DNA from 2 places in the Gracilibacillus sp. Marseille-QA3620 genome. Region 2 is predicted to be linked to the other one. Evidence: a T-box and tRNA genes for the amino acid it is inferred to sense, from the RefSeq annotation. Region 2 holds a T-box; the other holds one or more tRNA genes.
The links. A T-box is a leader RNA that pairs with one kind of tRNA and senses whether it is charged. The one in region 2 lies ahead of tyrS (tyrosine--tRNA ligase), so its partner is inferred to be a tRNA-Tyr.
Positions count from the first base shown of each region.

Region 1: it encodes a tRNA-Tyr, which carries the amino acid that the T-box ahead of tyrS (tyrosine--tRNA ligase) is inferred to sense. The anticodon was not compared.

Region 1 covers NZ_CM143102.1:162,579-178,719, forward strand. Annotated here, with positions in the region: rRNA gene ACY8DX_RS00900 (23S ribosomal RNA) at 1-1,768, shown strand, start outside; rRNA gene rrf (5S ribosomal RNA) at 1,837-1,953, shown strand; tRNA gene ACY8DX_RS00910 (tRNA-Asn) at 1,970-2,044, shown strand; tRNA gene ACY8DX_RS00915 (tRNA-Thr) at 2,061-2,133, shown strand; tRNA gene ACY8DX_RS00920 (tRNA-Glu) at 2,161-2,235, shown strand; tRNA gene ACY8DX_RS00925 (tRNA-Val) at 2,246-2,321, shown strand; tRNA gene ACY8DX_RS00930 (tRNA-Thr) at 2,404-2,476, shown strand; tRNA gene ACY8DX_RS00935 (tRNA-Tyr) at 2,488-2,571, shown strand; tRNA gene ACY8DX_RS00940 (tRNA-Gln) at 2,626-2,700, shown strand; tRNA gene ACY8DX_RS00945 (tRNA-Lys) at 2,707-2,779, shown strand; tRNA gene ACY8DX_RS00950 (tRNA-Gly) at 2,784-2,858, shown strand; gene ACY8DX_RS00955 (aspartyl-phosphate phosphatase Spo0E family protein) at 3,507-3,677, opposite strand; gene sigW (RNA polymerase sigma factor SigW) at 3,832-4,404, shown strand; gene ACY8DX_RS00965 (zf-HC2 domain-containing protein) at 4,419-5,021, shown strand; gene cdaA (diadenylate cyclase CdaA) at 5,198-6,019, shown strand; gene ACY8DX_RS00975 (CdaR family protein) at 6,012-7,307, shown strand; gene glmM (phosphoglucosamine mutase) at 7,371-8,723, shown strand; gene glmS (glutamine--fructose-6-phosphate transaminase (isomerizing)) at 9,167-10,969, shown strand; gene ACY8DX_RS00990 (2,3-butanediol dehydrogenase) at 11,215-12,264, shown strand; gene ACY8DX_RS00995 (SH3 domain-containing protein) at 12,392-13,303, opposite strand; gene ACY8DX_RS01000 (NUDIX domain-containing protein) at 13,783-14,259, shown strand; gene ACY8DX_RS01005 (lipoteichoic acid synthase) at 14,427-16,141, shown strand, end outside.
Region 2 covers NZ_CM143102.1:567,051-583,191, reverse strand. Annotated here, with positions in the region: gene ACY8DX_RS02930 (thiamine pyrophosphate-binding protein) at 1-1,315, shown strand, start outside; gene ACY8DX_RS02925 (bile acid:sodium symporter family protein) at 1,317-2,252, shown strand; gene ACY8DX_RS02920 (SDR family oxidoreductase) at 2,249-3,256, shown strand; gene ACY8DX_RS02915 (VOC family protein) at 3,359-3,742, shown strand; gene dhaQ (DhaKLM operon coactivator DhaQ) at 3,973-4,971, opposite strand; gene dhaS (dihydroxyacetone kinase transcriptional activator DhaS) at 4,952-5,533, opposite strand; gene dhaK (dihydroxyacetone kinase subunit DhaK) at 5,711-7,465, shown strand; gene ACY8DX_RS02895 (hypothetical protein) at 7,500-7,859, opposite strand; gene ACY8DX_RS02890 (ABC transporter ATP-binding protein) at 8,117-8,899, shown strand; gene ACY8DX_RS02885 (ABC transporter substrate-binding protein) at 8,911-9,822, shown strand; gene ACY8DX_RS02880 (iron-hydroxamate ABC transporter substrate-binding protein) at 9,861-10,787, shown strand; gene ACY8DX_RS02875 (FecCD family ABC transporter permease) at 10,796-11,797, shown strand; gene ACY8DX_RS02870 (FecCD family ABC transporter permease) at 11,829-12,863, shown strand; T-box leader at 12,881-13,125, shown strand; gene tyrS (tyrosine--tRNA ligase) at 13,212-14,426, shown strand; gene ACY8DX_RS02860 (IS256 family transposase) at 14,749-15,915, opposite strand.

The DNA of each region.
Region 1 (16,141 bases), 400 kb from region 2:
CGAAAATGTACCGGGGCTAAACGTATCACCGAAGCTGCGGATGCATACCGTATGGTATGCGTGGTAGGAGAGCGTTCTAAGGGCTGTGAAGCATGACCGGAAGGACATGTGGAGCGCTTAGAAGTGAGAATGCCGGTATGAGTAGCGAAAGAAGGGTGAGAATCCCTTCCACCGAATGCCTAAGGTTTCCTGAGGAAGGCTCGTCCGCTCAGGGTTAGTCAGGACCTAAGCCGAGGCCGAAAGGCGTAGGCGATGGACAACAGGTTGATATTCCTGTACCACCTCTCTTCCATTTGAGTGATGGGGGGACGCAGTAGGATAGGGTAAGCGCGCTGTTGGATATGCGCGTCCAAGCAGTTAGGCCGATGAGTAGGCAAATCCGCTCATCACACAAGGCTGAGCTGTGATGGCGAGGGAACTAGAGTACCGAAGTTCCTGATTCCACACTGCCAAGAAAAGCCTCTAGCGAGGAAGAAGGTGCCTGTACCGCAAACCGACACAGGTAGGCGAGGAGAGAATCCTAAGGTGATCGAGAGAACTCTCGTTAAGGAACTCGGCAAAATGACCCCGTAACTTCGGGAGAAGGGGTGCTCACCAGGGTGTCAAAGCCCAGGTGAGCCGCAGTGAAAAGGCCCAGGCGACTGTTTAGCAAAAACACAGGTCTCTGCGAAGCCGCAAGGCGAAGTATAGGGGCTGACGCCTGCCCGGTGCTGGAAGGTTAAGAGGAGCGCTTAGCATTAGCGAAGGTGCGAATTGAAGCCCCAGTAAACGGCGGCCGTAACTATAACGGTCCTAAGGTAGCGAAATTCCTTGTCGGGTAAGTTCCGACCCGCACGAAAGGCGTAACGATCTGGGCACTGTCTCAACGAGAGACTCGGTGAAATTATAGTACCTGTGAAGATGCAGGTTACCCGCGACAGGACGGAAAGACCCCGTGGAGCTTTACTGCAGCCTGATATTGAATTTTGGTACAGCTTGTACAGGATAGGTAGGAGCCTTTGAAGCCGGAGCGCCAGCTTCGGTGGAGGCGTCGGTGGGATACTACCCCCGCTGTATTGAACTTCTAACCCGCACCCCTGAACCGGGGTGGGAGACAGTGTCAGGTGGGCAGTTTGACTGGGGCGGTCGCCTCCTAAAGAGTAACGGAGGCGCCCAAAGGTTCCCTCAGAATGGTTGGAAATCATTCGCAGAGTGTAAAGGCACAAGGGAGCTTGACTGCGAGACCTACAAGTCGAGCAGGGACGAAAGTCGGGCTTAGTGATCCGGTGGTTCCGCATGGAAGGGCCATCGCTCAACGGATAAAAGCTACCCCGGGGATAACAGGCTTATCTCCCCCAAGAGTCCACATCGACGGGGAGGTTTGGCACCTCGATGTCGGCTCATCGCATCCTGGGGCTGTAGTCGGTCCCAAGGGTTGGGCTGTTCGCCCATTAAAGCGGTACGCGAGCTGGGTTCAGAACGTCGTGAGACAGTTCGGTCCCTATCCGTCGTGGGCGCAGGAAATTTGAGAGGAGCTGTCCTTAGTACGAGAGGACCGGGATGGACGCACCGCTGGTGTACCAGTTGTTCCGCCAGGAGCATAGCTGGGTAGCTACGTGCGGACGGGATAAGTGCTGAAAGCATCTAAGCATGAAGCCCCCCTCGAGATGAGATTTCCCATAGCGCAAGCTAGTAAGAACCCTGAAAGATGATCAGGTAGATAGGTCCGAGGTGGAAGTGTGGCGACACATGGAGCTGACGGATACTAATCGTTCGAGGACTTAACCAAGAACAAAACGCATAGGCCAAACAAACATTATCCAGTTTTGAAAGAATGATTCAACATTCTTTTATAAGTCCGGTAACGATGGCGAAGAGGCCACACCCGTTCCCATTCCGAACACGGAAGTTAAGCTCTTCAGCGCCGATGGTAGTTGGGGCTCACGCCCCTGTGAGAGTAGGACGTTGCCGGGCACATACCTTATACTATTCCGCAGTAGCTCAGTGGTAGAGCATTCGGCTGTTAACCGAACGGTCGTAGGTTCGAATCCTACCTGCGGAGCCATTTCTTGCTCGATTGTGCTTCCATAGCTCAGCAGGTAGAGCACTTCCATGGTAAGGAAGAGGTCAGCGGTTCGAGCCCGCTTGGAAGCTCTCGATTGCAGTTATGAAAAAGAAAGAGGCCCCTTGGTCAAGCGGTTAAGACACCGCCCTTTCACGGCGGTAACACGGGTTCGAATCCCGTAGGGGTCACCATTATCTATATGGAGGATTAGCTCAGCTGGGAGAGCATCTGCCTTACAAGCAGAGGGTCGGCGGTTCGATCCCGTCATCCTCCACCATTAAAATTACCAAACATTTCTTGGTGAAAGTGAACGAAATATCGTTTATACTAATAAATGTCTTATGAAACGTTGATATTATGCCGGTGTAGCTCAATTGGTAGAGCAACTGACTTGTAATCAGTAGGTTGGGGGTTCAAGTCCTCTTGCCGGCACTCTTTAAAACGGAGGGGTAGCGAAGTGGCTAAACGCGGCGGACTGTAAATCCGCTCCTTCGGGTTCGGCAGTTCGAATCTGCCCCCCTCCACCATTTCTTATAAGAAACATCCAACGGACAAAAGAGATTGTCCCTTTTTCTTTTTATTGGGCTATAGCCAAGTGGTAAGGCAACGGACTTTGACTCCGTCATTCGTAGGTTCGAATCCTGCTAGCCCAGCCAATATGAGAGCCATTAGCTCAGTCGGTAGAGCATCTGACTTTTAATCAGAGGGTCGAAGGTTCGAGTCCTTCATGGCTCATTTTGCGGAAGTAGTTCAGTGGTAGAACACCACCTTGCCAAGGTGGGGGTCGCGGGTTCGAATCCCGTCTTCCGCTCCAATGAATAATAATAGTTAAACCTTAGTTGCAATGCAATTAAGGTTTTTTTGTGTGCATCCTGCATAGGCGAAAACTTGGTGGTACAAGTCCACTACAGGCTTGGCAATAGGAACGGTTAGCGAAAGGGAAGGCGGCTATTGTGAGGTAGTGGCTGAAAGAAGCTGGACGCAAACTCCCGGACGGACGAACAGAAACTAGATACAAGGCTGGCTTAGGTCAGATGAGCCTGCACAACAAGACGAAGTCCAATACTGCCCGAAACCTAATGGAGGAAAGTGTAAACTAGGCATTCCAACCGTTATCGACCGAATGCTTCAACAAGCTATCCATTTCCAAGAGTTACGTCCTTCACCGCTCCTTAACAGATAAAGAGCTGGCACGTCACGGATATGAAGACATATCTGTGACGTGCCAGCTCATTTACTCAAGCTATTGAACCGCCGTATACGGATCTGTACATACGGTGGTGTGAGAGGGGAAATTCAAGTGAATTTCCCCTTTACTCGATTTTTAAAGGGTACGAATATAAGAATAAATCATTTTATACATTGCTTGTCATATGAGGCAACAAAGCCTACAATTGAGGAGAATGGAGCAAGAGCGATTATTAGAGGACATGAAAAGAAGCAGCATCCTGTATATAGAGGACTACTGCTTTTTGTATACGTACCTTGTTTGATTTTGATACTGATTGATTAACGAATCAAGTTCAGTACTAGCCTTAATGACATCAGAATCGACCATTGAAGAGTGAGAAGCCAATGTAATCATCCGTTGGCGGTATTTCTCAATATCCTTCATTAATGTATGTAGTTCCAATTCGTCACTCCTTACTTACCATATATATTCCTTTTTTACCCAAAATTTTCAAAAAATAAACACTTTCTTTATTCATTTTTATAAAACATGCTAATAAATGAAACTTTTTTCTAGGGCCAGGCGTATATAAGCAAAAAGGCCGCTAATGCGGAGGATGGGAAATTTGGAAGGACTAATAAAAGAAAGAATCCAACAAGTGCGTGATGGAGACCAGCGTGCCTTTGAGGATATAGTTGAATTTTATAAAGACAAGGTATTCCAATTATGCTATCGCATGCTTGGAGACCGCTATGAGGCTGAGGACGTCGCACAGGAGGCCTTTCTTCGGGCATACGTAAATATCCATACATTCCAGATGAACCGTAAATTCTCGACTTGGTTATACCGGATTGCGACGAATCTTTGTATAGATCGAATTCGAAAGAAGAAGCCGGATTTCTACTTGGACGCTGAGGTGGCTGGAACGGAAGGGCTTGATATGTATTCTCAAATTCCCTCCGCTGAGAAACTGCCTGAGGAGGAGCTCGAGAACCTGGAGCTGAAGGAAAGGGTTCAGCTGGAGATTCAAAAGCTTCCAGAGAAGTATCGAGCAGCAATTGTGCTGAAGTATGTGGATGAGCTTTCCTTAAAGGAAATCAGCGAGATTCTCCATTTGCCGATTGGAACAGTCAAGACGCGAATTCATAGAGGAAGAGATGCATTGCGCAAATCAATGCAATCTTTATAATGAGGTGAATGATAATGAGACAATGTCCGGATGATATCGAGGAATATATCCATGATTATCTTGATGGAGAGATTGATAAGGAAAAAGCAAATATACTCCTGGCTCACATCGCGGACTGTGATGAGTGCATGCTGACATTTCAGGAGCTGAACAGAACGATTGCCTTGCTGCAAGGTTCTCATATAGAAGCACCCGCTGGCTTCACAAACAAGGTTATGGATTGCTTGCCAAAGCAATCTCGCAAGATAAATATGAAAAGATGGCTTCAGCGAAATCCTGTCTTGATTGCTGCCTCCATGTTCCTCATGCTGATGGGTGGAACGATGTTCTCCTATTGGGGAGAAGAACAGCAGTTTTCCTTCTCGAAGGATCCAGATATCGTCGTAATGGGTCAGACCGTTATTGTTCCAGAGGGCAAGACGATTGAAGGAGATATGGTCGTCAAAAATGGCAATATTAAGGTTGAAGGAACCGTCCAAGGTGATCTAACCGTTATTAACGGGGAGAAGTATCTTGCCGGAGCTGGAGAGGTAACAGGAGATATAGAAGAGATTGATCAATTATTTGAATGGGTTTGGTATAACATTAAAGAAACCGTGAAAAATATAATTGAATAAGACCTCGTGATAAATTGGTGGACCTTCCGGATGGAGGTCTGTTTTTTTGAACACACAGATTAGACTGAACTGTTAGAGTTTGTCCGACAGTATGTTATAATAATGGAGTTATATGTATGGACGGGCATAAGAATTAAAAGCCGTCAATGGGAAAGGACATGACTGGAGGACATGACATGCCGTTTCTAGAGAATTTTTCTTTATTAGATTATATAATCAGTATCGCAGATATATTTCTGGTCTGGCTGGTATTTTATAAATTATTGCAAATTATACAAGGAACAAAGGCTGTACAGCTATTAAGAGGGATCATCTTAATCATCGGCGTACGGTTTGCAAGTGAGATTATTGGGCTTAATACGCTGAGTTACCTTATGGAGCAAACGATGACATGGGGGGTACTCGCCATTATCATCATCTTCCAGCCTGAGCTTAGGAGAGCCCTTGAGCAGCTGGGAAGGGGCAAATGGTTCCGCTCCACGAGTATTGAAGATAATGAACATGAGCAAATGATTGAGGCCATTGTGAAGTCTACAAGCTATATGGCGAAAAGGCGGATTGGTGCTTTGATGTCCATTGAACGAGAAACAGGCCTGAATGACTATATTGAGACAGGAATTTCACTTGAATCAAAGGTGACCTCTGAATTGCTCATTAATATCTTTATTCCGAATACGCCGCTTCATGATGGTGCAGTGATTCTGAAAAATAATCAAGTTGCCGCGGCAGCATGTTATCTGCCTTTATCTGAGAGTCCATTTGTTTCAAAGGAGCTTGGAACACGACATAGGGCAGCACTTGGCATTAGTGAAGTAACAGACAGCATTACCATTGTTGTCTCAGAGGAGACAGGCAGTGTGTCTCTCACGAAGAATGGAGAGCTCTATCGGAATCTTTCTCTGGATGAGCTTCAAAACATGCTGGAAAATGAATTGACGATCAGCAATAAAACGACTTCTTCAAATCTTTGGAATTGGAGGTCGAAGAGAAATGGATAAAATCACATCGAGCGGATGGTTTATGAAGGTCGGCGCGTTTGTGATAGCGTTCCTGCTATTTATTTCTGTCAACAGTACTCCTGGAAATATTACAAGCACACAATCAAAGGAAGGGTCCACACTTATTAATGATGTACCTGTTGAAATATACTATGACACAGACAATTTGATTGTCAGCGGTGCTCCAGATACAGTGGGGATTACTCTTGAAGGTCCTGAAAGTATTGTAATGGCTACACGCAATAAGATGGACTTTGAGATCTATATAGATTTATCCAATGCAGAAATTGGCTCTCAAAGAGCGCCTATCGAAGTGAAGGGCTTGTCTGATAAGCTGAATTATCAGCTAACCCAAGCTTATGTGGATGTAGATGTCGAGGAGAAGGTGACAGAGGAATATAAAGTCGAGGCGGAGTTTGATAAGAGTGTTCTAGGTGAGGGCTATCAAGCCGGTTCACCGGTTATTGACCCTGCAAAGGTGCAAATCACGGGTGCGAAGAGCTTGGTTAATCAAATTGCCATAGTCAGAGCTGCAGTGAACACAGATGGCAATGTGACAAAGGATATTAATACTGAGGCGGCTGTTCAAGCATATGATGCCAATATGAATAAGCTGGATGTCATCATCAAGCCGGCTTCGGTCAATATTACAATCAATATTAGCAGCCCATCGAAGGAGGTTAACTTGAAGGCGGTTCAAAAAGGGACAGAGCCTAAGGGAGTCACCATCGAGGATGTAAAGCTGGATACCGATAAGGTCACCATTTATGGAGATGTATCTGTTCTGGATAAAGTGAAAGAAATTGAAGTACCGGTGGATATCAGCAGCATTAAAGAGGATACCACGCTAGAGCTGCCGGTCAGCCTCCCAGACGGGGTAGTTGGCTCATCAACTGATACGGTGAAGGTCACTATTGATGTTAAGGAAGACGAAAGTGAGGACAAAGCTGAAAAGGAAGAAGAGGCAGCTTCGACAGAGATAAAAGAAGCTACCGAGACACTCGCTGGCATTCCAATTGGCATCCTAGGGCTGGATGAGAATTTATATGAGGCCAATTTCATTAAGCCAGAGGGCGGGGCTGTATCAATAGAAGTAACAGGGGATGAATCAGTCCTCAAAACATTAAAGACGAGTGATATTACAGTCTCAGTGGATGTTACAGGTCTTGAGGCAGGGGAGCACCAGGTTACAATGAATGTGACAGCACCTGATGAGGTTCATTGGGAGCTTCCCAACGACAGCAAGACCGTAAACATAGAGTTATTAGAAAAGAATTCAGAAGGATAAAATCCATTTTCTTTCATGCCCGCGGGCTGAAAAGAGAGGATATCTAGAAGGAGAGATTTGAACATGGGTAAATATTTCGGTACAGATGGTGTGAGGGGTGTAGCGAATAGCGAACTGACACCTGAGCTTGCTTTTAGGCTAGGCCGATTTGGAGGATATGTATTAACCAAGCATACAGATGAGCGTCCTAAGGTGTTAATTGGACGTGATACCAGGATTTCCGGCTATATGCTGGAGAGTGCACTGGTAGCAGGTCTTCTCTCTATAGGAGCAGAGGTTATGCGTTTAGGCATCATCTCAACCCCAGGCGTAGCTTATTTAACAAAAGCTCTAGGTGCACAGGCCGGAGTCATGATTTCTGCCTCACATAATCCTGTAGCGGATAATGGTATCAAATTCTTCGGCTCTGATGGATTCAAGCTGTCTGATGAACAAGAGGGAGAAATCGAAGAGTTACTTGATATGGAAGCGGACGAACTTCCACGCCCAATCGGTGGTGACCTTGGTACAATCAATGACTTCTTTGAGGGTGGACAGAAGTATATTCAATACTTGAAGCAAACAGCTGATGAAGACTTTACAGGTATTCATGTGGCTCTTGATTGTGCACATGGTGCCACATCCTCTCTTGCGACGCATTTATTTGCTGACTTGGATGCAGATACCTCTACGATGGGGGCATCTCCGAACGGATTGAATATCAATGAGGGAGTTGGATCTACTCATCCTGAACAGCTGGCTCAATTCGTCCTTGAAAAGGGAGCAGATATTGGTCTTGCTTTTGATGGCGACGGCGACCGCTTGATTGCTGTTGATGAAAAAGGCCAAATCGTTGACGGTGATCAAATCATGTATATTTGTGCGAAATACATGAAGGAGCATAACCGCTTGAAGCAAGGCACAGTCGTGTCAACAGTCATGAGCAATATGGGCTTCTACAAGCAGCTTGAGGCTAATGAAATTAAGAGTGCTCAAACAGCTGTCGGTGACCGCTATGTAGTGGAGGAAATGAAAAAAGGCGGCTACAATCTCGGTGGAGAACAGTCCGGTCATATCATTTTCCTTGATTACAACACAACAGGAGACGGATTATTAACAGGTGTGCAGTTAATTAATATTATGAAGCTGACGAAGAAGCCATTGTCTGAGCTGGCTGCTGAGATGACCGTCTATCCGCAAAAGCTTGTGAATATCCGGGTTACAGATAAGCACCATGTAACAGATAATGAAAAGGTGAAGGCAATCATTGAGCAAGTCGAAGGGGAAATGAACGGAAACGGCCGTATCCTCGTTCGTCCTTCTGGAACAGAGCCGCTTGTTCGAGTCATGGCTGAAGCACCGACACAGGAGCAATGTGATGCGTATGTCGACCGTATCGCAGATGTCGTTCGAGCAGAAATGGGATTGGAAAATTAGGCAGAGTGAATGATGCATAAGCGGGGGCAAACCTCCTGCTTATGCATATTTTATATTGGAGCGGGTATACAAGGATTGTTTGACTATGTATTGGGTAGAATTCTGAATTGACTGATTGAGTTGAACCGTGTATGCTAGGAAGTGATTCTAAAAATAGAATGGAGGATAGAAGTCGGGTTTTCTGTATAAGCGCCAGAACTAAACCCATGTGGTGGGATTTAGTTGACGAGGTGGAGGTTATCGAAATGTTCGGCGGGAGCCTCCCAGCTTACATGTGCGGGCTGCAACTCTTTTTACCAAAACAGTTTGGCGACAAACTGGACAGAATAAAGAGAGAAGCACATAACAAATTTGCTGATCAGAGGTAAGGGGGCAAGAATGCCCCTTATTAATATAGAGAGCATTCTTGTTCCCTTCTTCTTATTATAGGAGGATAAACAAGTATGTGTGGAATTGTAGGATATATTGGACATCAAGATGCAAAAGACATTTTACTAAAAGGCTTGGAAAAGCTTGAATATAGAGGATATGATTCAGCGGGTATCGCGGTCATGAATGAAAACGGTGTACATGTCTTCAAAGAAAAGGGACGTATAGCGGATCTTCGCGAGGTTGTTGACAGCAATGTAAGTACAACAAAAGGAATTGGTCATACACGCTGGGCAACTCATGGGGAGCCTAGCTGCAGGAATGCCCACCCTCACCAAAGTGCCAACAAGCGTTTCACTATTGTGCATAACGGTGTAATCGAGAACTATGAGCAATTAAAGAAAGAATACCTGGAAGGCGTTGAACTTTTGAGCGACACGGATACGGAAATCATCGTGCAGCTTATTAGTAAGTTCGTCGAAGAAGGGTTATCTGTAGAAGCGGCTTTCTCTAAGACGCTTACTTTATTGCATGGTTCTTATGCGATTGGCTTATTGGATGAACAAGATGCAGATACAATTTATGTCGCGAAGAATAAGAGTCCGCTTTTAGTAGGTGTAGGACTTGGATTCAATGTTATTGCAAGTGATGCAATGGCGATGCTTCAAGTAACAGATCAATTCGTTGAGTTAATGGATAAAGAAATGGTTATCGTCACAAAGGATGACATCACCATTAAAGAACTTGACGGAAAAGTTGTTGAGCGTGAGCCATATACTGCAGAGCTGGATGCTAGTGACATTGAAAAAGGTACGTACCCTCACTATATGCTTAAAGAGATTGATGAGCAGCCATTGGTGATGCGCAAGATTATCCAGAACTATCAGGATGAGTCTGGCGATTTGACAATCGACCCGGCAATCATCAATGCCATCAATGAGGCAGATCGTCTCTATATCATTGCTTGCGGAACGAGCTATCATGCTGGTTTAGTTGGTAAGCAAATGTTTGAGAAAATGGCAAAGGTTCCAGTAGAAGTGCATGTAGCATCTGAATTCAGCTACAATATGCCTCTTCTCTCTGAAAAGCCATTGTTCATCTTCATCTCTCAAAGCGGTGAGACGGCAGACAGCCGTGCCGTATTGGTCCAAACCAAAGAGATGGGCTACAAAGCGCTTACTATCACGAATGTACCAGGCTCAACATTATCACGTGAAGCGGATTACACTTTGCTCCTTCATGCAGGCCCTGAAATTGCCGTTGCCTCAACAAAAGCTTATACAGCACAAATGGCTGTATTAACCATTCTTGCTTCTGTTGTCGGAAAAGCAAAAGGACAATTGGGAGACTTCCAGGTCGTGAAAGAACTCGGCATTGTTGCTAATGCAATGGAAGCTCTGTGTGATGATAAAGACCGCTTTGAAATGATCGCGCGTGAATATCTATCCGTAACACGCAACTGCTTCTTTATCGGTCGTTCAATCGACTACTATGTATGTCTAGAAGGAGCACTCAAGCTAAAAGAAATTTCTTACATTCAGGCAGAAGGATTTGCTGGCGGCGAATTGAAACACGGTACGATTGCCCTTATTGAAGAAGGCACGCCGGTAATCGCACTTGCAACACAAGAAGACGTTAACCTAAGCATCCGCGGCAACGTAAAAGAAGTTGCGGCACGTGGTGCACACACTTGCATCATCTCTATGCAGGGACTTGAGCAAGAGGGAGACGCTTATGTATTGCCTGAAATCAATCCAATGTTAACACCTCTTATCTCTGTAGTACCATTACAGTTAATTTCTTATTATGCTTCCCTTCACCGCGGCTGTGACGTAGATAAACCACGTAACTTGGCTAAATCGGTGACAGTGGAATAAGGTTAGATGTAAACCGACCAAAATTTTATTTTGGTCGGTTTTATTTTGTTCCTGTCATTACATAATCATATGTGAATATAGCGTGAACGATAGAAACCCCTATCAATAAAGGAGGTTGAGCCTGATTCTGCGTATGCCACAGAACTGTCATAATAAAGAGGTTGTTGCGTCTATTAATTTATTACTATAATAATATTTGAATATATTATATTTTTTGAATTTAATCCTTGGAGGCGATGTTGATTATGAAAGCTGCAGTATGGCATGGAAGAAAAGACATTCGTATTGAGGAAAGAGAATTAAGAGAGTTACGGGACAATGAAGTAACTGTACGTGTTGCATGGGCTGGTATATGTGGCAGTGACTTGCATGAATACGAAGAAGGGCCAGTATTCGTGCCAGCAGAAAAGCAGGATGACCTCACTGGAGAAACGGCTCCCCTTACTATGGGGCATGAATTTGCAGGGGTTATTGAGAAAGTGGGATCAAGTGTTACGAAATATAAAGTAGGAGACCGAGTAGCAATCAATCCTACACTTACATATGGCAATAAACCTGAGGATATGGATATTTATGATGGCTTCAGCTTTATCGGTCTCCATGGTGACGGCGGGTTCACGACATATGCTAATGTTCCGGAGAGTAATGTATATCTCCTCCCTGACACGTTAACCTTACAAGATGGTGCATTAGTCGAACCAATGGCTGTCGCTGTACAAGCTGTTAAAGAAGGTGACCTGCGATTTGGTGATACAGTTGCTGTATTTGGGGCAGGGCCCATTGGATTATTAACCATTATTGCCGCTAAAGCAGCCGGTGCCAGCAAGGTTATTGCCTTAGATTTATCTGAAAGCCGACTGGAGAAAGCAAAGGAACTCGGTGCTACTCATATTATTAACTCTGGGAAAGAAGATCCGGTTAAAGCTATTCGGGCGATTGTTCCAGATGGCGTCGATGTAACCTTTGAGGTAGCAGGTGTTACTCAAACCTATATTCAATCAATTGATGCTACGAGAGCGCGTGGCACAATGGTGATTGTCTCTATTTTTGCTAGGCCTATTGAATGGAATCCATTGCATTTAACCAATACAGGCGTGAAGATCACATCCTCCATTGCCTATTCGCCAACTTCCTTCCAGCAGACAGTAGACCTGATGGGCACTGGACAATTAAAGCCACAAGGAATCATTACCTCACAAATCGAGCTGGATGATATTGTTGAAAAGGGCTTTGAAGCTTTAACTACCGATAAATCGCAATCAAAAATATTAGTTAAGTTAAGCGGAGAAAAATAAAATAAATACATTCCTTCCCCGAGTGAGTATTTTCACTTGGGGATTTCTTTTTCCGGTAATTACGGCTCCAGCTGCAATCATATTCTAAATAACCCCCTTGCCAGGCTTAGCAAGGGGGTAAATGTTGTTAGTATTTAGCTATATCTGCTTCTGGTGTCATGATAATGACTGGGTTTTTCGCTGGTTTCACCCATGAGAGTATTTTGTTTACGTTGCTCTTGGAAGTGGCTACGCAGCCTGCTGTGTAGCCCGATTTTCCTTCTACATGAAAGAAGATGGCCGAGCCCTTATAGGGTGTTCGCTTTGTATTATAGTTAATGACAAAGCCTACGTCATATTGTGAGATGTTCATATTCTCTGCGCTGGTCCATTGACCTTTTGTTTTGCTTTTGGATTGCCATGTGTTGTAGAGCGGGCTTTTACTATCATCCACCCAAACGGAATCTGCGGTGATTTTTTTCTTGGATAGTTTCGTCGTTGGTACAGTGGAGCGATAGAAGGCGGTACCGAGAGTATACTTGCCGGTTGGTGTTTTCATGTCTCCTTCTTTTTTGGAACTGGTCATTCCCTTTTTCCCGATGACGCCGGACATGGTGTAGGTGCGTTTCCATTTGCCATTTGTTTTCTCAAATGCTTGGATGGTCGCTTTATTGGAGGCGGCCGTCTTGTTAGTGACTAGAATGACTTGCTCTGATTTCCCGAGGTTTTTCATCTTTTCAACATCGAGCTTAGCTTGGACCTTGGTTAAGTATTTGGAGCTGGCATAGCCGGTCTTTGTTTTGTATTTAACCTTATACCAAGTGCCTGATTTCGAGATGTATTGAACCGTTTTTCCTTTAGGGATGGTTAAGATAATCTTTCCCTTCGTTGAGGCTGAAGTTCTCAGGTTGAGGTTGGCGGTTGTTTTGTACTGGGTGACTGATGCAGCTTCTGCAGATTTCGTTTTCGGACTGAAGGGACCGGTAACGTAGGAATGGTGGAAACCAAAAGAAGATAAGAGTAGAATAAATGCTACACAAACGATGATTTTTCTATACATTTATACATATTCCTCCTGCCATGTTTTATCTTTTATTATACCGTTATATTGGCTGAAGTTTCATCTTTGAAAAGGTTAGCAGGGAATACATTCATTGCTGATCTGTTTCTAGATGCCCGTTCCTCCCAATGTTCTTAATATGCAGGCCCGCTCCATTCTAGTAGCACCTTAGCTTTCCTTATAAGAGATTGAGTTGCTGCTAGGGAGAGGGGGTTTGATGAACTTCTTCACTGCTCCATACCTCCAAGATATACACATCATTCATCATTCGACTTGCCTTCAGCTAGGCTCACGAGATTGTTTTCACACTCATCTAGATTCCTTATTGATTCAGCAGTTAAATGATCGTTCTGCTAGGGCATCCTGCTTCTCTTCCTGTACGGTGAATGTACCAAACAAGTTAAATGTAGTTGAATTTCATTTCGATATCATCTATTCCTGTCATTTAGGAAAATAAAATGGATAAGGCGGCGACTTGAATGACTAGTCATATTAGGGTAAAAGCATGCGCGCTCATTATTGAAAAGGGTGCCGTATTATTAGTCGAGTTTAAAGATGAACATGGCGTTCATTATAATTTGCCGGGAGGCGGGGTGAATCCTGGGGAAACGGTGAAAGAGGCTGCCTGCCGAGAAGCGTTTGAGGAAGCCTCTATTGAGGTCGAGGTCGGTCCGCTCGCTTTCGTGTATGAATATGTTCCCCATCTCTGTCATCATAAATATGGAGACACGGTTTCTTTACAGCTGATATTTGATTGTAAGCGCAAGGATGGCTCTATACCGAGGCGGCCAGAGTACCCAGACATGAACCAAACGGATGTGAAATGGATAAAGCTTAAGAACCTGAAGAATGTGGTTCTATATCCCGATGTGAAGGAAACCATCATCCTGTACAATGAATGTGGAACGGGAAGTAGATTGATTGAAGAACCTATAGAAAGGGGTTTTTCTGACTAGGTCCCCGCTTATGCCGCCGTTTTAATTCGTTTTTAGCTGGAATCATGATACAATTGGTTATTATGCTTTATAATCTTGGGTAAAGATGAAAAAAGTGGATATATAAGAAGCCTAATTGGGTAAGGATATTGTGGAGTAAAGGATAGTAAATAAAGAGTGAGGTATATATGAGACGAATACATGAACAATTAGAAGAAAGGATACGCAGTCAGTTTGGTGTCTTCTTCCTTATAGCCGTTGTGATGCTTTGGATGAAGACGTATTTGGTGCAAGTGACGCAGTTTGACTTAGGTGTGCAAGGGATACTTCAGCAATTCCTTCTGCTGATGAACCCTTTGGGCTCTGCACTCATTATACTTGGAATGGCCTGGCTGTTTAGGGGAAGACGGAGATACGCGGCCTTAATGGCGCTTTATTTCTTTCTATCATTCTTATTGTTTGCCAATGTGATGTATTATCGTTTCTTTAATGATTTCATAACCCTGCCAACCCTGTTTCAAACACAGAATTTCGGGGATGTGAGTGGGAGCATTACGGCGCTTTTGAATCCGTATGATTTCATGTTCTTCATTGACTTTGCCGTGCTGATGATCTTGCTGTTTAGTAAGCACATTAAGTCGGCCGAGGGAACTGTGAAGAGAAGAGCGGCTTTAACATTTATGGGAATCGGACTTGTCATCTCAGGATTGAATCTTGCGTTGGCAGAGAGCGACCGTCCACAGCTATTGACAAGAGGCTTTGACCGGAACTATATCGTGAAATATCTAGGGATGTACAATTATGCCGTTTATGATGCGGTGCAAAGCACGAAGGCATCGGCGCAACGTGTTTTGGCAGACAGCAATGATATTACAGAGGTCGTGAATTTTACGAATTCGAATCATGCAGAGCCTAATCCTAAATACTTCGGAAAGGCAGAAGGGATGAATGTGATTTTGATTCATCTCGAGTCGATCCAAGAGTTCCTGATTGATTATGAGCTGCACGGGGAGGAGGTCACTCCATTCCTCAATTCATTAACAAAAGATAAGAACATGATGTATTTCGATAACTTCTTCCATCAAACGGCTCAAGGGAAAACATCAGATGCAGAGTTCATCCTGTCAAATTCCTTGTATGGCTTGCCGCAAGGGTCAGCCTTCACAATGAAGGGAATGAATACGTATCAGGCTGCCCCGGCTATATTGGGTCAGGAAGGTTACACATCAGCAGTTTTTCATCCAAATACAGGAAGCTTTTGGAACCGTAATGAGATTTATAAATCATTTGGATACAACCATTTCTTTGATGCCAGCTCCTATGAAATGGACCCGGAGCAATTGGCGGATTACGGCTTGATGGATAAGCCTTTCTTTGAACAATCCATCCCGTACTTAGAGACCCTGCCGCAGCCATTCTATGCGAAGTTCATTAGTGTCACGCATCATTATCCATTCTCGATGGACCAGGATAAGACCACGATTGAACCGCATATAACAGGTGACCAGTCCGTTGATGACTACTTCCAAACGGCACGTTATGCAGATGAGGCATTGGAGCAATTCTTTGCATACCTGAAGGAATCAGGCCTGTATGATAACTCAATGATCATTATGTATGGAGACCATTACGGTATCTCACAAAATCACGATGCTGCAATGGAAGAAGTACTAGAGAAGGAAGTCACGCCGTTTGTCTCTAAATCAGAGCTGCAGCGTGTGCCATTCTTTATCAGGGTGCCTGGCATGGAAGGCGGTATTAACCATTCTTATGGCGGACAGATTGATATTCTGCCGACCATCCTTCATTTATTAGGCAAAGAGACAAAGGATTATATTCACTTTGGAACTGATTTGTTGTCTAAAGAGCATGATGAAGTTGTCCCATTCCGTAACGGAGATTT
Region 2 (16,141 bases):
GACGGCCTTAAGGAAATGCTATGAGGGCCGGCCAGGAGTTGTCCATCTAGATATTCCGGAGAATATCCTGAATACAAAAGTAAAATGTGACCTTTCCTTTTGGCAGCCCAGCCACTACCGCATAACCGAGCCACCTGGACCAAGCGAGCAGCAGCTCGACCAGACTGTGAAATTATTGCTTTCAGCCCAATTTCCCGTCATCCATGCTGGCAGCGGAGTCATCCACGCTCGAGCCTTCAAAGAGCTTGAAAGAGTGGCCGAATTCCTCCAAGCAATGATCACCACAAGCTGGGCAGGGCGCGGGGCCATTTCAGAGAATAACCGCTTAATGCTGCCGATGGTCCATATCGAAACGAATAATAAGGTACGCAATGAAGCTGATGTCCTGCTAGTCCTTGGCTCAAGGCTTGGTGAAACGGACTGGTGGGGAAAGGCGCCTTACTGGAATCCAAACCAGAAGATGATTCAAGTGGATATAGACCCATCCATACTTGGGGCCAATAAGCCATGCGAATTAACCATTCAGTCTGATGTGAAAGTCTTCCTTGAGAGACTGTATGAGCGGTTGCAGCATTTTAAAGAACAATTATCTCCTCTCTCCCGCGAAGCCCTTTTGTCTAAATATCTTGAAGATAAAAAGAAGCACCGCGATAAACTGGATGAGCACTTAAATGATTTTGCCTCACCGATGAATTCGGCTCATGTTCCAGCTATTTGCAATGATATTTTCCCAGCTGAATCTCCTCTCGTCATTGACGGGGGAAACACGGCCATTTGGACGAATTTCTACTACAAGGTGAGAGAGCCGGGAACAGTCGTTTCGACCTTTAAGTTTGGCATGCTTGGCGCAGGTGTCGGCCAGGCACTCGGAGCCGCGGCAGCAAGACCGGATGTTCCTGTTTGCTGCGTCATTGGGGACGGAGCCATGGGCTTTCATCCGCAGGATATTGAAACCGCTGTACGCAATGGCCTCCATATCATTTATATCGTTCTTTGCGACCGCCAATGGGGAATGGTGAAAATAAATCAACATATTGCGATGAAGCCTATCAAGACCTTAATTAAGAAAACACTCAGTCCGGAGGAAAGTATTAATACCGACCTTGGAAAGATTGAATTCCATAAGCTTGCTGAGAGCATGGGTGCGCATGGGGAATATGCCAATAACCCAGCCGGCTTCCGCGAGGCGCTTGAACGTTCAATCCGGAGTGGAATCTGTTCGGTTATTCATGTGGATGTGGACCCTGTCAAACATATGTGGGCGCCAGGATTGAAATATTTCAAAGAAATGCATGCCGAACCTAGGGGTAAATAAGATGAACATCGATGATATCCAGTTAAACTTTAATGCCGCCTCCTTGACTATCATGAATATCCTAATCGGATTCATCATGTTTGGTGTCGCACTCGATTTACGTTTGTCCGACTTTAAACGCAGTCTGAGCAATCCGAAGCCTGCCCTTATTGGTCTCACCTGTCAATTCATCCTGCTGCCGGCCTTCACCTATTTACTCGTACTCATCATCCAGCCAAGGCCAAGTATTGCACTCGGATTATTCTTGGTTGCGGCATGCCCGGGCGGCAATCTTTCTAACTTCTTGACTTATTTGGCAAGGGGAAACACTCCCTTGTCCATCAGCATGTCAGCCATTTCTACCGTGCTCGCAATCTTTATGACACCGTTTAATACTTTACTCTGGGGATCCTTGTACGGCCCGACAAACAGCCTCCTTCAGTCTTTTACCATAAGTCCCCAAGATATGCTGATTACGATATTCCTCATGCTCGGGCTGCCGCTCGCCGCCGGGATGTATGTCAGACATAAATACCCGGTAAGAGCACAGCAAATCGTCAAATGGGCAAAAAAAGTATCCATTGCCTTTTTCTTGCTTTTTGTCCTTGTTTCGTTAGCCTCTAACTTCACGTACTTCATCGAGTTCATCGGCATGGTAGCCTTCATTGTATTCCTTCATAATCTAATTGCTATCACGATTGGCTACACTACTTCCTCACTCTTACAGCTCCCAGTCGCTGACCGGCGGGCAATCTCCATTGAGGTAGGAATCCAGAACTCCGGACTAGGGCTGATTTTGATTTTCAACTTCTTTAATGGATTAGGGGGCATGGCCATCGTAGCGGCGTGGTGGGCGATCTGGCATATCATTTCCGGCCTGACCATAGCCACTTACTGGTCAAAAAGACCTCCTCTGGCTGATACAAGCCAAGCACCAGTTGGGAGTGTGAAAACATGAATGTACTCATAACAGGCGGGGCGGGCTACTTAGGAAGCCTCCTCGTCCGAAGGCTGTCAGGCGCAGTAAAAAACGACGAAGCCATTCGGATCATCGTCACAGACATTCATGATCAGAGTTTTTTGTATAAAGAGACTCCAATTGATTTTGTTCAATTAGATATTCGCTCCGAGCATGTTCATGAGGTTATGGCCAAATACCAGGTTGATACCGTTGTCCATCTTGCCTCCATTGTCACACCGGGAAAGAAGAGCAATCGCGAGCTCGAGTACTCTGTCGATGTTCTTGGCACGGAGAATATTCTTAAGGCATGCGTCAACACTGGGGTCAAACGCATAATCGTTTCATCAAGCGGAGCTGCTTACGGCTACCATCCTGACAACCCAGAATGGATAACAGAGGATACCGAAATCAGAGGAAACGAGGAATTTGCCTATTCGCATCATAAGAGACTCGTCGAACAGCTATTAGCCGAATATCGGAAGACTCATCCTGAACTCGAGCAAATCATTTTCCGTATTGGCACCATTCTCGGCGAAACCGTTAATAACCAAATCACTGCCCTTTTTGAAAAGAAGGCCTTAATCGGCATCTCCCAATCGGACAGCCCCTTCGTTTTCATTTGGGATGAAGATGTTGCAAGCTGCCTCAAGCAAGCTGTCCTTGGGGACATAACAGGAATCTTTAATGTTGCCGGAGATGGCAAGCTGACCATTGATGAGCTCGCCTATATCCTGCACAAGCCTGTCATCCGGATACCAGCATCCATCGTCAAGGCTGCTCTTTTCATCCTGAAGCGATTGTCCCTGACCCAATATGGCGAGGAACAGGTTAACTTCCTTCGGTACCGCCCTGTTCTTGATAACACGAAGCTGAAATCCACCTTTGGATTCACGCCAACGTACACATCCAAGGAAGTCTTCGAATACTATTTGCTGCACAATGGACGGATGAAGCAGCATCGCGGTCAGTACCGAATTGATGAGGAATCCATTCATTTATAGACTCGATATCTCAGGATGAGGAATCAGGGAATATTTCCGCCTGTGTCGCCATCTCCTCCATGCTACAATGGAGAAGTGGCACACTAATAAGGAGGAACAACAATGAGAATCAATCATGCAGCCGTATTTGTCGAAGATTTAGAACGTGCGAAGGAATTTTACAAAAAATATTTCGGCGCTATAGAAAATGACAAATACCATAACCCTAAAACGGGCTTAGAAACATATTTCTTGTCCTTTGAAGGAGATGTGCGACTTGAAATCATGAAAAGACCAGACATGAAGGAAAACGAAAAACATCTTATCCAGCTTGGGTTTGCCCATTTAGCCTTCAGTGCCGGCAGCAAGGAAAAAGTGGATGAGCTGACAAACCGGTTAAAGGCTGACGGCTATACAGTCCTAAGCGGTCCAAGAACCACAGGAGACGGGTATTACGAAAGCTGTATCCTGGACCCGGAGAATAATCAGATTGAGATTGTGGAATAACCTGTTTTCTATACATACAAAAAGACGAGAATCCTATGTGGCTCTCGTCTTTTTTCCAAGGCACTATATATACAGCATTCTGATCAGAGAAGAGCCGATATGGCGCTGCATATGATTGAACTTTGAAACAGCTAAACATAAATGACAATTCGAATATGGAGCTTTTACTGCTCTTATTTGTTAATAATCAAATTGCAGATCGCACCTTATCCACCCATTCACGAAACGGCTCACCTCCAGCTCGCCGTTTCCACTTCTCTTCTCAGCCATTCCTCCCACAAAGGATTTTCTATCTTCAGCAAGCTCAATGAGATTCCCTTCATGTCCAAGGAAGTAAGCTGACTCCCGACCTTCACAAAACGGACGTTCAGCCCCTCTAGCTCGCAAAGTCGGCGAATGTCATTGGCAAAGACGTATTGTTCCATTAGCGGCACAGCTCCTAATCCATTCACGAGGACAGCATAGGAGTCTCCCTTCTGCCAGCGATAAATGCTTTTAAGCTTGTTCATCAGCTCGATAGCCAATTTTTCAGAGGAATGGAAGGGCTCTTTCCGATATCCGCTCTCACCATGGATCCCAATCCCATAGAATACTTCGTTATCCAAAAGTCTAAAAGGTGTCTCCTCACTTGCCGGATTATTGGCTGGTGAAAGGGCTACCCCTAATGTATGAAGCCTGCTGGTCACTTCTTCTCCAAGCTTCTTAAGTTGAGGAAGGGAGCAGCCGTCTGCCGCTGCAGCACCGAGAATCTTATGAACAAGCACGGTACCTGCCACACCTCTTCTTCTTTTCTCATAGGAATTATCATCCTCTACTGATACATCATCACTCACGATGATATGATCAATGTTCCATCCCTCTTCCTTCGACATTGCTTCTGCCCTTAGGAAGCTTTCTAGATCTGCCTCAAAATTCTTGATGATAAGGAGGATTGGCTTATGTTTATCGACCATTCGGATGGCAGCTGCAATTTGCTCAGCTGTTGGCGGGATGAAGATTTGACCGCAAACCGCCATCGAGAGCATTCCTTTCCCTACATAGCCGAAATGAGCAGGCTCATGGCCGCTCCCGCCCCCGCTGATGAGAATGACCTCCTCTAGATCCCAGAGGTCACTCCGGTAAATAATCTCATGCTCAGGATCATAGCTAACCCTTCCCCTCTGTTCAAAATAAAAGCCGTTCAGCATATCATTCACTGCACCTTGTACTTCATTGAGTATCTTTTTCATGGCCTCTCCCTCTCATCGCTGTTTGCAGCATATCATTCATCATATTCTTCATCAGGGCCGACATAACGACCTTGTCTGTCTGGCAATCTTGTTCAATCCAATCTTGAATCATTCCTACAAATCCATGGCTGTAGAAAGAGGCTAACAGCTCTTTCTCAGCAGCAGCAATGGACTGTTTTTCCTTCATCATTTCTTTATCGATAATCTCAAGAGAGAGATTCTTCGTATGTTCAAATAAGTAGCCATTAAAGGAATTCTGCTCCGTCACCGTAAAGGCGTTACGATAGAAGCGCCGGTTTCTGCTGAAGTATGACAGCAGCAGTTCAAGAATATTCTCCCACCTTTCATATCCAATGAAATCGGTTATATTCTCCTGTGTCTCCTCCTTATAAATCCAGCCGAGCAATTCATATTTATCTTGAAAATGATAATAAAAGGTCTGTCTTCGCATTTGGCAGTTTCCCATAATATCACTGACCGAAATCTTGTGGAAGGATTCTGTTTCCATCAGGTCTTTCAACGATTTCGCGATGATTTTCTTTGTAATGATCGATGAAGTCATAGATTACCATCCCTATCAAATAGTCCTTTTATTATACAAAAATATGATAGAAGCAACCAATTTTGACAAATCGAGGTTTTTGTCCGTTTACGATAAAACGCTTTCAATCTATGATAGGGATTATACGGAAATCTAGTTAATCTATGGTTCTAGATGAATACCAGGAGGCGGTAAGATATGAAAAAGATCATCAATAAACCAGAGGACCTCGTCATTGAAATGGGTTATGGACTCGCTTTGGCCCATCCAGAGCTGGAATTCCTCAAAAAAGATAAGATCATTAAGAAGAAACAAATCAATGAAAGCAAAGTAAGCCTTATTAGCGGCGGCGGCAGCGGACATGAACCTGCACATGCCGGCTTTGTCGGAAAAGGCATGCTCGATGCAGCCATCTGCGGAGATGTCTTCGCATCCCCTTCTCAAATCCAAGTATATCAAGGGATCAAAGCAGCAGCTGGCCAAAAGGGCGTCCTCATGATTATCAAGAATTACAGTGGGGATATGATGAACTTTAAGAATGGCGCTGCCTTGGCAGAAGAAGATGGTATCCAGGTTGAATATGTGAAGGTTGCGGATGATATGGCGGTAGAGGACAGCCTCTATTCTGTCGGCCGCCGCGGCGTTGCGGGTACTGTGCTCGTTCATAAGATTGCAGGCGCTGCAGCAGAGGAAGGAAGAGACTTACAGAGCGTGAAAGAAGCTGCTGAGAAGGCTGCCGCGAATGTACGCAGCATCGGCTTTGCCCTAACCTCCTGTACGGTTCCGGCAAAAGGAACACCTACCTTTACACTTGGTGAGGATGAGATGGAATATGGTGTCGGCATCCACGGTGAGCCAGGTATTAGGCGCGAAAAGATGATTTCTGCAGATGAATTGGCAGAAAGAATGACAAGTGACCTACTACGAGACCTTGGCATTGATGAAAATACGAAGGAGCTGGCTATTCTCGTCAACGGATTTGGCGCGACTCCTCTCCAGGAGCTATACTTGCTCAATCATTCTGTCATTCGTGAGCTTCATCAACGGGGCATAAAGGTCTACCGTACATTTGTAGGCAATTATATGACAAGCATTGATATGGCAGGAGCCTCCCTGACATTCATGAAGCTGGATGATGAGCTGAAGCAATTATTATCAAGCCCATGTTCAGCCCCTGCCTTCAGGGTGGATGGTCCAGTTGAACTGGTTGATTACATTTTAAACAGTGATTTCTCCGAGGAAAAGGCCGTCTCTTTTGAAGTGGAGACAAGCGAGGAAAAGGCCGTAATCAATGATGAGGCATTAAGCCTTGATAATATCATCTATCTCGTGGATAAAATGAGTGAGGTAATTATCAAAAATGAAATTCCATTCTGCGAGCTCGACTCCCATGCCGGTGACGGAGACTTTGGGATGAGTGTAGCCAAAGGCTTCAAGCAGCTTAAACGCGAATGGAATACGATCCTCGAACAAGAGACGTTATCAATCGAATCCTTCTTGGATTCCTCCTCCATGGTCATCATGGAATATTGCGGCGGCGCATCTGGTCCAATCTGGGGTTCTGCCTTCCGCGCTGCCGGGAAAGCAGCAGCTGGCAAGAAGCAGCTAACTGTCGAGGAATTTGCTGAAATGCTGCAGGCTGCCCTAAAAGGCATTCAGGCAACTGGTGAGCGCTCCTTCGGCAGAGGCGCCGTTGTTGGCGATAAAACCCTTGTGGATGCATTCGCCCCTTGTGTAGACTCCTGGATGATGAGTGCCAAAGCAAACGAAGACTTTAAAACCGCCTTCGAAAAAGGAGCCGCAGCTGCTGTGGCAGGAGCTGAATATACGAAGGAAATCGTTGCCCGCATGGGACGCGCTGGAACAGTCGGAGACCGCAGTCTCGGCCATCCAGATGCAGGTGCACATGCTCTCGGAATCATTTTCACAGAGCTTGCCCAAAGCCTGCGCTAAAGGAAAAGACCGCTGAAATCAGCGGTCTTTTTGGCTATTTTCTAATAGTCACCTGCTCAAGCAGCCCCTTCAAGGTAGAGAGCCGCATTCCATACAGTTCTTTGATTGCAAGCCCTAATGACAGCCACAGCGTCGTTCCCTCAGAATTTCTTTCCATCGGTCCTACCGTAGATTCAAAAGTGCCGAATAATTCAGCTGTTTCCAAAAAACGATGCTGATAATTGTATTTCTGCATAGCTAATAGCAGATGGACTGTATCACGAAATTGAGGCTCCTGTAATAATTGCTTCGTCATCTCTCCGGTATCTCCAATTCCGTACACACAATCAAAAATAGCGTTTATCTTATCTTTATCCAAGTAAGGCAACTCTTTATCATTCAATTGGACGGGCATCTCTTCTCTCTCCTTCCCAGGGTGCAGTCTTTGTATCTATTATTTTTATATAATATTAACTATTTTCATATGAGTTAAACAACGATTCGTTCCCTTCTGTCTCTTTCCTATACGCCCTGTATCCCCACATTCAATCTAGCCTCGGGCACCCATCATTAACCAATAATTACCTTGACAATCTTTAACAAATATTTGATAATCAAAGCACAAGATTCGGTTGATAATGATTATCATTTTCACCACAAGGAGAGAGCACTATGAGAATAGAAGTGAACGATGTCGTCGTCGGCTATGACAGCACAGTCATTGTTGATGGCTTGACTATTCGGATTCCGGATGGTCAGATTACCACAATCATCGGCTCTAATGGCTGTGGTAAATCAACTCTATTAAAAGCAATTACACGTATTATTCCTTACCAAAAAGGACAAGTTCTCCTTGACGGGACAGACATTCATCAAAAGTCAACAAAAGCCTTGGCCCGCGAGCTTGCCATCCTTCCCCAGACACAAGATAGTGCCGTTGGATTATTGGTTGAGGAATTGGTCTCCTATGGCCGTTTCCCCCATCAGTCCGGTCTCAGCACCTTAAAGAAAGAAGATAAAAGGGTAATTGAATGGGCGATGGAAGCGACAAACACATTGGTTTTTCGCCATCATTCAGTTGATGAATTATCCGGCGGACAAAAGCAGCGGGTTTGGATTGCGATGGCACTCGCTCAAAACACGGATATCATCTTCCTCGATGAGCCAACCACCTATCTTGATATGGCCCATCAATTAGAGGTGCTCGAGCTATTGGAAAAGCTGAACGAGGAAGAAAATAGAACCATCGTGATGGTGCTTCATGATCTTAATCATGCAGCCAGGTTCTCTCATTATATGATTGCCCTTGAAAAAGGCTTAATTGTCAAAGCCGGTACTCCGGATGAGGTGATGACGCCTGATGTGCTGAAAAAGGTCTTCCAGATTGATGCAGTCATTGATAAGGACCCACGCTTTCATAAGCCTATTTGCACTACATACAATCTAATCAAATAGAGGAGAATACCATGAAAAAATGGATGTTATTGATATGCACCGCACTAATCCTTGTACTGGCTGCCTGCGGCAAAACTGATTCTGCTACGGATGAAAAGGCAAGTTCAAAAGACACTTCTGATACGATTATCTATCAATCTTCTAAAGGCGATATCGAGGTTCCATCTAAGCCGGAGCGCGTAGTTGTGCTCTCCTCCTACGCTGGGGATTTAATCAAGCTGGGGGTCAATATTGTCGGGGTTGATTCCTGGTCCATGGATAATCCGAACTTCAAGGAAGGGTTGGCTCATGCAGAGATTGTTACGAATGAGGATTTAGAGAAAATTCTCGAGCTTGAACCAGATCTTATCATTGGACTCGACAATGTTAATAATGCGGATAAACTGAAGGAAATCGCACCAACTGTCCTATTTACATACGGCGAATACGATTATCTGCAGCAGCATATTGAAGTTGGTAAGGTTGTGAATCAAGAAGAGAAAGCCGCAGCATGGGCAGAAGACTTCAAAAAACGAACCCAAGAAATTGGAAAAGACATCAAATCCAAAATCGGTGAAGATACGACGATAACTGTGGCTGAGAATTATGAAAAACAAATGTATGTGTTCGGGGATGCATGGGGACGCGGCACAGAAATCCTTTATCAGGGGATGGGTTTAAAAATGCCTCAATCCGTTATTGATCAAGCCTTAAAACCTGGTTATGCCGCCATTTCACAGGAAGTGCTGGATGACTATGTCGGCGATTACCTCCTGCTTAATCTTTGGCAGGATACCTCCTTCACTGATTCAGAATGGTACAACAATATCGAGGCTGTCAAAAGAGGCCAGGTATTATTGACTGATGGGCCTGCCTTCTACTTCAATGATGCCTTATCCCTTGAATATCAACTAGCTTCAATTGAAAAGTTCTTCTTGAAATAATGGAGTATACGAAATATTAAGTATGGGAGATTAGTAACATGAAAAAACGGCTTATTTTTTTACTAACAGCAATGATGATGTTTCTCGCAGCGTGCGGGAACGAGGAAGCTTCCTCAGGAGATGAATCAAAGGAGAAGGATACCACCACTGAAACAATTACCTATGAGTCTGAAAGCGGTCCGGTTGAAGTACCGGCTGATCCAAAACGGGTTGTTGTTCTTTCCCTTTATGTAGGAGACCTGCTCGAAATGGGGGTCAATGTAGTCGGCATGGATTCCTGGTCCTATGATAACCCCGAATTCGCAAAAGCTTATCCAGACGCAGAAATCGTCGAAAGCACAGATTACGAAAAAATCATTGAGCTTGAGCCAGATTTGATCATTGGCTCCAACAATGTTGAAGATGCCAAAAAGCTTGAAGAAATCGCGCCAACCGTCTTATTTACATATGGGAAGCTTGATTACTTGGATACCCGCATGGAGATTGGAAAAGTCCTGAATAAAGAAAAAGAAATGCAGGCTTGGATGGATGAGTTCAAAGAGCGTTCTGCTTCTTTAGGAAAAGAAATCAAAGCAAAAATTGGCGAAGATGCAACGGTTACAGTCGCTGGCTATGCTGATAAACAAATCTTCTTATTTGGAGATAGCTGGGGCCGCGGAACGGAAATTTTGTACAAGGAAATGGGCTTAAAAATGCCTGAGGCTGTTGCCGATGTGGCACTTGAACCGGGTTATTTCGGAATCTCTGAAGAAGTACTGGGAGATTATGTGGGTGAGTACCTTGTCTTAAATGTAGCTGAAACAGAGAAGGATACCTCCTTCCTTGAATCAAACGCCTATAAGAATATTTCTGCTGTCAAGAATGGGAATGTCTTTTATGCAAACGGTGCATCCTTCTATTTTGCTGATGCTTATTCATTGAATTATCAATTGGATTTCTTTGAAAAGCATTTCTTAGGAAAGTAAGGAAGTAAATGCTTATGAAGACATCCTATCTCACTATTAGTAAATGGCTGCTTGCTGTTCTCCTCCTATTCGGGGTGACTTTCCTGGCATTAAGTCTTGGGGCTGCGAGGACCACCCTGCTCGATATATATGAAGCAATCACAGGGAGAAGCGGTGGAGCTTATTATGATATTTTGAGAGATATCCGCTTTCCGCGTGTCATTGCGGCTTTCTTTGTCGGCGCTGCGTTAGCCGTTGCAGGGGCCATCATGCAAGGCATGACTCGAAATCCGCTTGCTGACCCCGGTCTTTTAGGGCTGACAGCCGGAGCCAATCTAGCCCTTGCGATCACCATGGCCTTTCTTCCCGCCCTGACGTTCCTCATGCTCATGTTCAGTTCCTTTATTGGTGCCGCAGCCGGAATGCTTCTTGTATTTGGAATAGGAATGACTTCGAAAAACGGCCTCTCTCCGCTGAAACTTGTTTTAGCCGGCGCAGCCGTTTCTCTCTTCTTACAGGCCATTTCTAGCAGCGTCGGTATCTTATTTAATGTTTCGAAGGATTTAAGCATGTGGACAGCCGGCGGATTGGTCAGTACGACATGGGATTCACTCATCATCGTCCCGTTCATTGTTCTTGGACTAGGTGGGGCTGTCTTTTACAGCAGACAGCTGACCATTCTTAGCCTGAACGAGGAGCTGGCCAAAAGTTTGGGACAGAAGACAACCTTCATAAAGATCATCCTAATGGTCATTGTTGTCATATTGGCAGGAACCGCCGTTGCCCTGATTGGCAATCTATCCTTTGTCGGACTGTTTATTCCGCATATTGTGCGAAGAATCGTCGGAGCAGATTACCGAGCCATTATCCCGATGTCGATTCTTGCTGGCGGTACCTTCATGATTTTGACAGACTTTGTAAGTCGAATGATCTTCGCACCGTTAGAGATTCCTGTGGTCGCGTTGGTGGCTGTGATTGGACTCCCATTCTTCCTATTCTTAGTCAAGAAAGGGGGACGAACATTTGCGTAAACAAAATCACGTCCGCCTCATATATGGAGTTATGCTAATCTTGCTGCTTCTGAGCATTCTCGCCGGCATCAGCCTCGGCCCATCTGCTGTTGGACTCAGTCAAATCATTCCAACTCTGATAGGGGAAGGTTCCTTTAAGGAGGAGTTCATTCTCCTCTCAGTCCGGATGCCGCGTGTGTTTATTCTGGCCTTGGCTGGTATGGCCTTAGCGCTTTCCGGCGCGATTCTGCAAAGCCTGACTAAAAATGATTTGGCTGACCCCGGCATTATTGGTATCAATGCTGGTACCGGCATGGCTATCACCATCTTTTATTTATTCGTTGACGCAAATCTTGACTACTATACGTATCAATTGCCGGCTGTCGGTTTTGCCGGCGCAATTATAACGGCCGTCTTGATTTATGGTATGACTGTAGAAAAACAGAAAGGCATCCAGCCCGTCAAGCTGGTCCTGATGGGAGTCGGCTTCGCCTCAGCCCTTTCTGGCTTGATGGTCATTCTTATCTCTGGAGCCAGACAGGAAGATGTTCAATTCATCTCGAGATGGCTGGCGGGCAGTATATGGGGGGCAGATTGGCCATTTATTCTTGCACTCCTGCCCTGGCTGACAATCTCTGTGCCAATTTTATTGTTCAAACAGCGCGCCATGAACCTGCTCGCCTTGAATGAAACGGTCGCTAAGGGGGTTGGTGTCCATGTCAATCGTGATCGCGTCATCCTTTTGATTGTGGCAGTAGCCTTGGCAGCATCCTCCGTATCGGTGGTTGGGAATATCAGCTTTATCGGCCTGATTGCTCCACATATCGCCAAACGGTTGGTCGGAGCAAGGCATCAAAGCTTCTTATTCCTGTCACCTTTGATTGGTGCAGCTATCTTAATTACCGCTGATACCATCGGCCGCATTATTTACAGTGAACAAACCATACCAGCGGGAATTATCGTATCCATCATTGGCGCGCCCTATTTCTTATATCTTTTGAAAAAAAACGTCCTGAGTGGATTGACAAATAACCTCCTCTGCTGTTTAATTATGGTTAATATCTGCATAACGAAGATTTGTTTCTGACATTTCGGAGTATAAGAGGAAAAGCGTTGAAGAGAACGAGTAGCTCTAATGGAACTTACAGAAAGCAGCCGGCAGCTGAGAGGCGCAAAGGAAAGTTAGAGTGAATACATCTCGGAGCTGCGTACCGAACTCACAGTAGGCTACGCCGGGGAAAGCATCCGTCATCATGGCAAAGGTATCGCTCAAAAGCCGTACCTAGTGAGAAGAGTTGTGTGAGCAGCTCTTGAATAAAGGTGGTAACGCGTTTAAATACGCCCTTTAGGCATATAGCCTAAAGGGCGTTTTTTATTTTTTACTCTTATAGAGCTTGCTATATTAATTCTTTTAATATTACAAGGAGATGTTCGTATGTTTTTAAAACCTGAAAAACAATTGGAAATCATTCAAAAAGGCGCAGACACCATCGTTGACAGAGAGGAATTACACGTAAAGCTTGAACGATCATATAAGGAAAATCAGCCCCTGATAATCAAGCTCGGTCTTGACCCATCTGCTCCGGACATTCACCTTGGACACGCGGTTGTCCTTCGCAAGATTAAGCAAATGCAGGATCTAGGCCACCATGCCGTCATCCTGATTGGTGATTTCACCGGCCGCATCGGCGACCCGACTGGCAAAGCAAAGGGCCGTGTTGCGCTCAGTGATGAAGTTGTAAAGGAAAATGCAAAAACATATTGCGAGCAAATCTTCAAAGTGCTTGATCAGGAGAAAACAACTGTCCGCTTTAATAGTGAATGGCTGTCGAAATTGACCTTTGAAGATGTCATTAAATTAGCGGCCACCACATCGGTTGCTCGTATTTTGGAAAGAGATGATTTCCAAAAACGCTACCAAAGTCAGGTGCCAATCGGCATCCATGAATTTTTCTACCCGCTCATGCAAGCATACGATTCCGTGGAATTAAAGGCAGATATTGAACTCGGCGGTACAGATCAAACCTTCAATATCCTCATGGGGCGTACGCTGCAAAAACATTTCGGCCAGGAGAAACAAATCTCCATTTTCATGCCGCTTCTTGAAGGATTGGACGGCAAGGAGAAAATGAGCAAAAGCTTAGGTAACTACATCGGTGTGAACGAGGCTCCTGAAGTGATGTTCAAGAAGGTAATGGAAATCCCTGATGCACTGATTATCAAATACTTCGAATTAGCGACAGATGAACATCCACAACAAATAGCATCTATCAAAGCTCGCTTAGAAAATGGGGAAAATCCGCGAGACATCAAAATTGAGCTCGCTCAGATTATCACCACCCTGTACCACGGTGAGAAGACAATGAAGGAGGCAAGACAGTACTTCGAGACGGTCTTCCGCAAGAGAGAGCTGCCTGATGACATTCCGACCATACAATTGGAGGACGCTCAAGAAACCATCACAGATGTTATCCCGAATCTCATCAAGCATGGACTTGTCACTAGCAAAAGCGAGTTCCTCCGCTTAGTGAAGCAAAACGGCGTCTCCCTCAATGGGGAAAAGCTGACATCTGAAACATTGAATCAGACCATTGCCAGCGAGGATGTCATTCAGATTGGGAAGAAACGATTCGTGAAAGTCATTAAATAATCGATTACAGGCAGAGAAGCTCTGCCTGTTTTTTTGATAAATAGCTCTAGATGGTCATAAGGAAGGACATTTATCAAAAAAATCCGGAATTATTTATGATAAATGAGCCTAAGCTAGTCAAGTCCTCAATTTTGTGTAAATTACTAAAACAACTGTTTTCCGCTAACTTAGTTTGATTGGTTTGTTGTTTCCCCCTACATTTTTTTGAGCGAAACTTCCATGGTTCCCTAGCTCACAATCAGTGAAGGTTGTCAAAGACGCCCTTTCCTTTGACTACCTTCACTGATTGTGAAATCATCATGGATGGAAGTTTAAAATAGACCTATTTACCAAGAGATTTTTTCTTGTCATAGCTAGATTCTTGATAATGCATCAAAACAGCTCCCACTAACCGAAACGCAGATTGGGTGTTTGGAAAAATCCGTATGACCTTTTCTCTTCTGCGGACTTCCTGATTTAGTCGTTCCAGTGAGTTTGTACTACGGATATGAGGATGCATCTTCGCGGGATGACTCATGTATTGGATGGTATCTTCATATCCATCATCAAGTATTTCCAGGGCCTTTTCATACTTAGGTTCGTCACTAAATTGCTTCATTAATTCCTCCTTGAAACGCCGGCTATCCTCTATTTTTACAGCTCCGAATACTCGCTTGATCATGCTCCGTATTTCTTCCGAATTCTTTTTGGGAAGCTTCTCGATTATGTTGCGCTTAAAATGGACATTACATCTTTGCCAGCTAGTCCCAATGAACTCACGCTGGATGGCCTTCTGTAAACCCTGATGTGCATCGGAAATCACGAGTTTTGGGGATTGGAGACCACGAGATTTAAGCTGTTGGAAAAATCTCGACCAACTTTCGAAGCTTTCCACATGATCTATGCTCAAGCCGAGGATTTCCCTTTTGTTTTTCTCCGTTATAGCTGTCGCTATATAGACAGCTTTTGATACAACCCGATGGTTTTCCCGCACTTTAATGTACATGGCATCCACGAAAAGATAAGGATAAGTATCCATATTTAATGGTCTATTTGCCCACTCGTTCACAACGGGATCCAACTTTTGAGTAAGAGAAGAAACAAATGATTTAGAGACACTTTCACCGCAAAGCTGTTCGATGATATGTGTTACCTTACGGGTAGAGACTCCATTGATCACCATTTCCAGCATGGATAAGATGAAGGCTTGGTCACAACGAGCATATTTCTCGAAGACCGTAGGGGAGAAGTCACCACTTCGAGTTCTGGGAACCCTCAACTCAAGCTTGCCGATACTCATCGTCAACTCACGATCATAGTAGCCGTTTCGAAAATCACGTCGCTGGTTGGTGCGCTCATAAGCCGAGGCTTGGATGAACTCATCTCTCTCTTTCTCCATGTACTCGTTTAAGACCAATACAACCGCCGATTTAATGACAGTATCTAGATTAGAATTAATAACGGATTCTTTTAAAATGTCCATATCAAGGTTAAACTGTAACTGAGTCATTTATATTCCTCTTTTCCACTAATTTTTCGTAGCTGAAAACAGTGTTGCCAAGAGTGAATAAAATGACTCTCTTTTTTTACACAATTATATGGACTTAATCCCTAAGCTGATGATTTTGACTACAGGAGCTTGGTTAGCATTAAATTCATCGTGAAATCTTTGTCATTTCTTGTTTTATGGGCGAAATGATAAGGCTTAAGAGCGAAAGATTTGACTTTAAGGGCGA